One region of the Massilia forsythiae genome, then DNA from elsewhere that is predicted to be linked to it. Evidence: predicted binding sites of a transcription regulator. Region 1 holds the regulator's gene; the other holds the start of a gene.
What was found. The regulator sigma-54, encoded in region 1, starts transcription at its own class of promoters, with help from an activator protein. The targets are predictions, from matches to a motif close to TGGCANGNAANCTGCTTT.

Region 1 (4,352 bases):
CTGACCGCGGCGCCGGGCAAGGTCGCCAGCTTCCGCCAGAAGCGCGACGGCGGCCCCGACCTGTGGATGGAAGGGCAGGCCCAGCGCATCGAGTACGACGAGCGCACCGAACTGGTCAAGCTGTTCTCGAACGCGGTGGTGCGCCAGCTGGAAAACGGCAAGCTGTCGAGCGAAGTCAACGGCGCCTTCATTTCCTACGACAACCGCACCGAGGTGGCCAACGTGCGCAACGACGCCAGCGGCCAGACCAAGGCGGGGCAGGGCCGCAACACCATCATCATCGCGCCGCGCCGCAATGCGAATGCGGCCGCCGCGCCGGCCGCCGCCGCACCTGCCGTGGCTGCGCCTGCGGCCGAGGGCAGCCGATGATGGACGTCCGCCCCGAAGCCGCCGTGGTCGAATGCAGCGGCGGCAGCACCCTGGTCGTCAAGGGCCTGCAAAAGAGCTACGGCAAGCGCCTGGTGGTGCGCGACGTCTCGCTGCAGGTCGCCTGCGGCGAAGTGGTGGGCTTGCTCGGCCCGAACGGCGCCGGCAAGACCACCTCGTTCTACATGATCGTCGGCCTGGTGCCGTCGGACGCCGGCAGCATCGACATCAACGGCACCGACGTGACGAGCATGCCGATCCACCGGCGCGCATTGCTGGGACTGTCGTACCTGCCGCAGGAAGCCTCGGTGTTCCGCAAGCTGACGGTGGAAGAGAACATCCGCGCCGTGCTGGAGCTGCAGCGCGAGAACGGCAAGCGCCTGGGCAAGGAGCGCATCCGCGAGCGGCTCGACGAACTGCTGGCCGAACTGCAGATCGAGAAGCTGCGCGAGAGCCCGGCGCTGTCGCTGTCGGGCGGCGAGCGGCGGCGCGTGGAGATCGCGCGCGCGCTGGCCACCAATCCGCGCTTCGTGCTGCTGGACGAACCGTTCGCCGGCGTCGACCCGATCGCCGTGATCGAGATCCAGCGCATCGTGCGCTTCCTGAAGGAGCGCGGCATCGGCGTGCTGATCACCGACCACAACGTGCGCGAGACGCTCGGCATCTGCGACCGCGCCTACATCATCAACCAGGGCGCGGTGCTGGCATCCGGGCGTCCCGACGACATCATCGCCGACGAGTCGGTGCGCCGCGTCTATCTCGGCGAACACTTCCGCATGTAGTCATGAAACAGTCGCTGCAACTCAAGACCTCGCAACACCTGGCACTGACCCCGCAGCTGCAGCAGTCGATCCGGCTGCTGCAGCTGTCCACGCTCGAACTGCACCAGGAAATCGAACAGGTGCTGAGCGATAACCCGCTGCTGGAACGCCTGGACGATCCGCTCGACCGCTCGGTGCGCCTGCTGGCCGACGGCGCCATCAACAACAACGCCGGCACGTCGACGACCCCGTCGAACGAGGCGCCCAACGCGGAAGCCAACGGCCAGGAAGGCGGCGCCGCTGCCGAGAACGGCGAAGGCGGCGAAGCCAGTGGCGACGAGGGCGGCGGCGCAGCCGAAGGCGCGGATGCCGACTGGGGAGAGACGGGACGCGCCAGCGGCAATGGCGACGACGAGGACGGCCGCCCGCAGCTGGAAGCCAGTCCGGTCTCGCTGCGCGAGCATTTGATGGAGCAGTTGCGCCTGACCTGCTTCGCCGCGCGCGATTGCGCGCTGGTGGAACTGGTGATCGACGCGCTCGACGACAACGGTTACCTGGAAGAGCCGTTGGACGACATCCACGCGCGCCTGCCGCAAGAGCTGGAAGTCGAGTTCGACGAGCTGCGCACCGCGCTGGCGCTGGTGCAGAGCATGGACCCGCCCGGCGTCGGGGCGCGCAGCGCGGCCGAGTGCCTGGCGCTGCAGATCCGGCGCATGCACGGCGTGCCGCTGGTGACGCGGCGCATGGCCCTGGTCATCGTCGAGCGCTACCTGAGCTGGTTCGCGCAGCGCGAATTCAACAAGCTGAAAAAGGCGCTCGACTGCGACGACGAAGACCTGCGCGAGGCGCAGGCGGTGATCCGCCAGTGCAATCCGCATCCGGGTGCGGCATTCGCAGCGGACGTGTCCGACTACGTGGTGCCGGACGTGATCGTGCGCCGCGCCAAGGACGGCTGGAGCGTGCAATTGAATCCGGAAGTGATGCCGCGCCTGCGCGTGAACAGCGTGTACGCGTCGCTGCTGAAACAGGGCAAGAGCGAGAGCCAATTGAGCGCGCAATTGCAGGAAGCGAAGTGGCTGATCAAGAACATGCGCCAGCGTTTCGACACGATCCTGCGCGTGGCGCAAGCCATCGTCGATCGCCAGCGCAACTTTTTCTCCCATGGCGCGGTTGCCATGCGTCCCCTTGTTTTACGCGAGATAGCTGATACACTAGGCCTACACGAGAGCACAATTTCTCGGGTTACAACTCAAAAATACATGCTGACGCCGCATGGCATGTTCGAGTTGAAGTACTTTTTTGGGAGCCACGTTGCGACCGAGGCGGGCGGTGAAGCGTCCTCGACGGCAATCCGGGCTCTGATCGTGCAACTTACAGGAGCGGAAGACCCCAAGAATCCCTTATCGGATAGCAAGATTGCGGACATGCTGGGGGAGCAGGGCATGGTGATTGCGCGCCGCACGGTCGCCAAGTACCGTGAAGCCTTGAAGATTCCACCCGTCAGCCTCCGCAAATCCTTGTAGCCGGCCTTCGTATCAAGCGCTGTTCGCCGCATTTTCCCCAAAGCCCGGACAGCTGCGTATCTTCAAAGGAGTGTGTATGAATCTCACCATCAGTGGACATCACCTGGATGTAACCCCCGCCATCCGAGAATACGTACAGAACAAGCTCGAGCGCATCACCCGCCATTTCGATCAAGTGATCGACTCCCACGTCATCCTCTGCATCGACAACCTCACCGAGAAAGAAAAACGCCAGAAGGCCGAGATCAACCTGCGTGTCGCGGGCAAGATCGTGCACGTCGCCAGCGCGGCCCACGACCTGTACGCAGCGATCGACATGCTGATGGACCGTCTCGACCGGCAAGTGCAGAAGTACAAGCAGATGCTGCAAAATCACAGTCGCACGGCGCTCAAGCATCTGTCCGATGCGGGCGATGCCGACGACGTTCCCGCCACGGCATAAGCCGGCTGCAGCAACGACAACGAAGGGCGCATCGGCGCCCTTTTTGCTTGATGGACGTCCGCAAAATACCATGAACCAACACGTGCACGCCCGCGTCGTCAACCGCACCGGCATCCTGACGCTGGACCGTCCCAAGGCCCTCAATTCCCTGTCGCTCGACATGGTGCGTGCGCTCACCGCGGCGCTGCTGGCGTGGCGCGCGGACGATGGCGTCGATGCCGTCGTCATCGGCAGCACCAGCGACAAAGCCTTGTGCGCCGGCGGCGACATCCGCTTTTTCCACCAGGCCGGCGGCGCCACGCCCGGCACCGGCAGCGCGCTGCTGGAAGATTTCTTCACCGAAGAATACACGCTGAACCACCTCGTGCATTTTCATGGTAAACCGTATATATCGTTGATGGACGGCGTGGTGATGGGCGGCGGCATGGGCATCGCCCAGGGCGGCCCCGGCTGCGGCCTGCGCATCGTGACCGAGCGCACCAGGATGGCGATGCCGGAGGTGAACATCGGCATGTTCCCGGACGTCGGCGGCAGCCATTTCCTGGCGCATGCGCCGGGCCGGCTCGGCGTCTACCTGGGCGTGAGCGGCGCCACCATCGGCGCCGCCGACGCGCTGTATGCCGGCCTGGCCGACCTGTTCGTGCCCGCCGCCCGGCTGGACGGCTTGCGCGCACTGGTCGGCAGCGTGCCCGGCGCCGCACTGCCCGAAGCGATGCGCGCCTTCGCCGCGCCGTTCGCAGCGCAGGCCGGAGACAGCGAGCTGAGCGCGCAGCGCGCGTCGATCGACCGCCATTTCGGCGCTGCCTCGGTGGCGGACATCGTGGCGTCGCTGGCCGGCGACCCGGACCCGTTCGCCCAGGCCGCCCTGGCCGCGATGCGGCGCCGCTCGCCCTTGATGATGTGCGTGACGCACGCGATGCTGGCGCGCGCCGCCGGCATGGACTTTGCCGATTGCCTGCGCATGGAGCGCAGCCTGGTGCGGCGTGCGTTCGAGCACGGCGAGATCCTGGAAGGCGTGCGCGCGCTGGCGGTCGACAAGGACAATGCGCCGCGCTGGAACCCGCCGGCGCTGGAACAGGTGACGCCGGAAATGATCGAACGCTTCTTCGCACCGGTATGGCCGCCGTACGCGCATCCGCTGCGCCATCTCTGAACCGTTTCATCGATCCCTGGGAGGATGCATGGACGCCGAGTCGATACCGCCGCAGTCGATACCACAGTCATGGCGGGCATCCCTGGCCGGCTGCCGCTGGACGCGCC
Region 2 (4,352 bases), 660 kb from region 1:
CGCTACGCCGCCGCGCCGGGCACGCAGGCGGACGCCCCGCCACGCGCCCTGCTCACCGGCTCGCACTACGACACCGTGCGCAACGGCGGCAAGTACGACGGCCGCCTCGGCATCCTGCTGCCGCTGGCCATCGTCAGGCACCTGCATGCGCGCGGCGAACGCCTGCCGTACCACCTGGACGTGATCGGCTTTGCCGAGGAAGAAGGCGTGCGCTTCCGCAGCACCTTCCTCGGCAGCAGCGCGCTGGCCGGCCGCTTCGACCCGGCGCTGCTGGATGCGCTCGACGCCGACGGCACCAGCATGCGCGCCGCGCTGCAGGAAGCCGGCCATGATCCGGCCGCCATCCCCGCCATCGCGCGCGATCCGGCAAGCCTGCTCGGCTTCGTCGAGGTGCACATCGAGCAGGGTCCGGTGCTGCTGGAGCGCGGCCTGGCGCTGGGCGTGGTCAGCGCCATCGCCGGCAGTTCGCGCTACCTGGTCGAGCTGGACGGTTTGGCCGGCCACGCCGGCACCACGCCGATGCACATGCGGCGCGACGCCGCCGCCGCCGCCGCCGAGATCGTGCTGCTGGTCGAGCGCCGCTGCGGCGAACAGGGCGCCGGCGCGCTGGTCGGCACGGTCGGCCAGCTGGCGGTGCCGGGCGGTTCCGTCAACGTGATCCCGGGCCGCTGCCGCCTGTCGCTCGACATCCGTGCCGCCGACGACGCCGTGCGCCTGGCGGCGGTGGGCGACGTGCTGGACGGGATCACGGCGATCTGCGCGCGCCGCCGCATCGACCATCATGTCGAGGAACTGCTGCAGGCCGCCGCCGCGCCATGCGCGCCGCGCCTGATGGACCGGCTGGGCGAGGCGGTGGAGCGCGCCGGCCTGCCACGCGTCGACCTGCCGTCCGGCGCCGGCCACGACGCCATGGCGATGGCCGCCGTGACCGACGTCGCCATGCTGTTCACGCGCTGCGGCAACGGCGGCATCAGCCACAATCCGCTGGAAACCATGACCGCCGACGACGCCGACGTCGCGGCGCGCGTCCTGCTCGACTTCCTGCGCGACTTCCTGCACAGCGACCGCTGACGCAGCGCCGATGCGCTACACTCGCCCGATCGCCACGACATCGAGGAATTCGACATGCACGACAAGACGCTACGGGCAGGACTCATCGGCTACGGCTTCGCCGGCAAGGTATTCCACGCGCCCCTGATCCGGACCACGCCCGGCCTGGCGATCGCGGCGGTGTCCAGCAGCGACGCCGCCAAGGTGCATGCCGACCTGGGCGGCGCCGTCACGGTGCTGGACGATGCGCGCGCCCTGATCGCCCGCGATGATATCGACCTGGTGGTGGTCGCCAGCCCCAACAACACCCATTTCGAACTGGCCAGGCTGGCCCTGGAAGCCGGCAAGCACGTGGTGGTCGACAAGCCGTTCACGCCGACGCTGGACGAGGCGCTGCAACTGGCGCGCCTGGCGGACGGGCGCGGCCTGGTGCTGAGCGTGTTCCACAACCGCCGCTGGGACAGCAGCACGCGCAGCGCCGAGCGCCTGCTGCTCAATGGCACGCTGGGCCGGCTGCGCCACGCCACCCTGCACTTCGACCGCTTCCGCCCCAACCCGCAGGCGCGCTGGAAGGAAGACGCCGCTGCCGGCGGCGGCGTGTGGATGGACCTCGGTCCGCACCTGCTGTACGACGCGCTGCACCTGTTCGGCAGGCCCCTGGCGATCCAGGCCGACCTGCCGACGCTGCGCACCGGGGCGGGCAGTCACGGCGGCGCCCTGGCCGCCGACAACGTCCAGGCGCGCCTGCGCTATGCCGACGGCCTGCGCGTGGACGTGTGCGCCAGCATGCTGGCGGCCGCCCCCGGCCCGCGCCTGGCGCTGCACGGCACGCGCGGCAGCTATGTCAAACCCAGCCTCGATCCGCAGGAAGCCGACCTCAAGGCCGGCAAGCTGCCCGGCGCCGACCCGGCCGCATGGGGTATCGATGCCGAACCGGGCATCCTGCGCGTCGAGCGGGACGGCGTGCTGCACGAATCCACGCTGGCGACCGAGAACGGCGCCTATCCGGAGTACTACCGCCTGGTGCGCGCGGCCATCCTCGGCCAGGCCGCGAATCCGGTGCCGCCGCGCGACGCCATCGACGTGATGCGCCTGCTGGAAGCGGGACGGCGCAGCCATGCCGAACGGCGCGAAATCCTGCTGGACGACGTGCCCGGCCTGGCATAACCGCACCTGCGGAAGGCGGCGCGCAATGCGCTGCCTTGCCTGTTTCACTATTCACCATTTTGGCGCATACGCGCACCGCTGCCGTGCCTTCGGTGTCGCATGCACCGCCGCATGCACGCAAAACGGGCGATACCGCATGCATGCCCGCCAGGGGTGCACCCTCTCCCCAAAATGGAACGCTTATTGCTATCCGATAGTGCTCAGTCATCTCTTCTGCACTTTATTGGAGTAGTACCGCATGGATGCTTTCAAAAACGGCGCCGACGCGCTCTTCATCCTGCTCGGCGGGATCATGATCCTGGCGATGCACGCCGGCTTCGCCTTCCTCGAACTGGGAACGGTGCGCCGCAAGAACCAGGTCAACGCGCTGGTCAAGATCCTGATCGATTTCGCCGTCTCGACCATCGCCTATTTCTTCGTCGGCTACGGCATCGCCTACGGCATCCATTTCATCAAGCCGACCGACACGCTGGTGGCGAAGAACGGCTACGAACTGGTGAAATTCTTCTTCCTGCTGACCTTCGCCGCGGCCATCCCCGCCATCATCTCGGGCGGCATCGCCGAGCGCGCCAGGTTCTATCCGCAGATGGCCGCCACCGCGCTGCTGGTCGGCCTGGTGTATCCGTTCTTCGAAGGCATCGCCTGGAACAACCGCTTCGGCTTCCAGGGCTGGCTGACGGCAGCCTTCGGCGCGCCCTTCCACGACTTCGCCGGCTCGATCGTGGTGCATGCGGTGGGCGGCTGGGCAGCGCTGCCGGCGGTGCTGCTGCTGGGCGCGCGGCGCGGGCGTTATGCCAAGGACGGCCGCATCGCCGCGCACCCGCCGTCGAACATCCCGTTCCTGGCGCTGGGCGCCTGGATCCTGACGGTCGGCTGGTTCGGCTTCAACGTGATGAGCGCGCAGACGCTGGACAAGATGAACGGCCTGGTGGCGGTGAATTCGCTGATGGCGCTGGTGGGCGGCACCTTGACCGCCTTCGTGATGGGCAAGAACGACCCCGGCTTCGCCTACAACGGCCCGCTGGCCGGCCTGGTCGCGGTGTGCGCCGGCTCCGACCTGATGCATCCGCTGGGCGCGCTGTTCACCGGCGCGGTCGCCGGCGCCATCTTCGTCGTCATGTTTACGCTGGCGCAGAACCGCTGGAAGATCGACGACGTGCTCGGCGTGTGGCCGCTGCACGGCCTGTGCGGTGCCTGGGGCGGCATCGCCGCCGGCATCTTCGGCAGCCACGCGCTGGGCGGCCTGGGCGGCGTCTCGCTTGTGTCGCAGTTGCTGGGCACCCTGCTCGGCATCCTGGTGGCCGGCCTGGGCGGCTGGCTGGTGTACGGCGCGCTCAAGGCCACCATGGGCCTGCGCCTGGACCCCGAACAGGAATTCGACGGCGCCGACCTGGCGATCCACCGCATCAGCGCCACGCCGGAACGGGAGACGACGTTCCAGTGACATGCCGCACCTGAAGATGCGCGGCCTGCGTAGCCGCGTCGTCCCCGCGCAGGCGGGGACCCATACATCGCATGCAGCACCTTGCACGCTGCCCTGCCATGGACACTTCGAAATCCAGGCCTACCTATCTTCTCCCATTAAATTAATTTCGACTTAACCCCGCCGCGGCAACTGGCCCGTTCCATGGATACGAACAACCACCGGAGTTCCTTCCATGCCTCGCATCCTGGCCACCCTCCTGCTGGGCGCATGCATCCTGTGCGCCCCGGCCCTCGCGCAATCCGCGCGCCGCGCGACCCCGCCACCGCGCCCGCTGCTGCTGGCCCCTGACGCCCGCACGCCGATCCAGCTGCAGCAGGCCGGCCTGGCGGTCGACATCGGCGGCGGCATGGCCGCCACCACGATCGAGCTGACCTTCTACAACCCGAACGAGCGCGTGCTCGAAGGCGAACTGCAGTTCCCGCTGGCGCCCGGCCAGCGCGTGACCGGCTTCGCGCTGGATCTCGACGGCGCGATGCGGCCGGCGGTGCCGGTGGACAAGGCCAAGGGACGGCAGGTGTTCGAGGCGATCGTGCGCCGCGGCGTCGACCCGGCCCTGCTGGAAACCACGCAGGGCGACAATCTCAAGCTGCGCGTGTACCCGATCCCGGCGCACGGCACGCGCCGCGTGCGCGTGCAGCTGGCGCAGGCG

Region 2: a site for sigma-54 is predicted at 2,390-2,407, ahead of HH212_RS03070 (ammonium transporter). Genes of this name have one in related genera too.

What each region holds. Positions count from the first base shown of each region.
Region 1 is NZ_CP051685.1:1,374,472-1,378,823, reverse strand. It holds gene lptA (lipopolysaccharide transport periplasmic protein LptA) at 1-369, shown strand, start outside; gene lptB (LPS export ABC transporter ATP-binding protein) at 366-1,148, shown strand; gene HH212_RS05890 (RNA polymerase factor sigma-54) at 1,151-2,650, shown strand; gene hpf (ribosome hibernation-promoting factor, HPF/YfiA family) at 2,727-3,092, shown strand; gene HH212_RS05880 (enoyl-CoA hydratase/isomerase family protein) at 3,163-4,245, shown strand; gene HH212_RS05875 (APH(3') family aminoglycoside O-phosphotransferase) at 4,274-4,352, shown strand, end outside.
Region 2 is NZ_CP051685.1:712,264-716,615, forward strand. It holds gene HH212_RS03060 (allantoate amidohydrolase) at 1-1,071, shown strand, start outside; gene HH212_RS03065 (oxidoreductase) at 1,126-2,217, shown strand; gene HH212_RS03070 (ammonium transporter) at 2,456-3,661, shown strand; gene HH212_RS03075 (DUF2135 domain-containing protein) at 3,876-4,352, shown strand, end outside.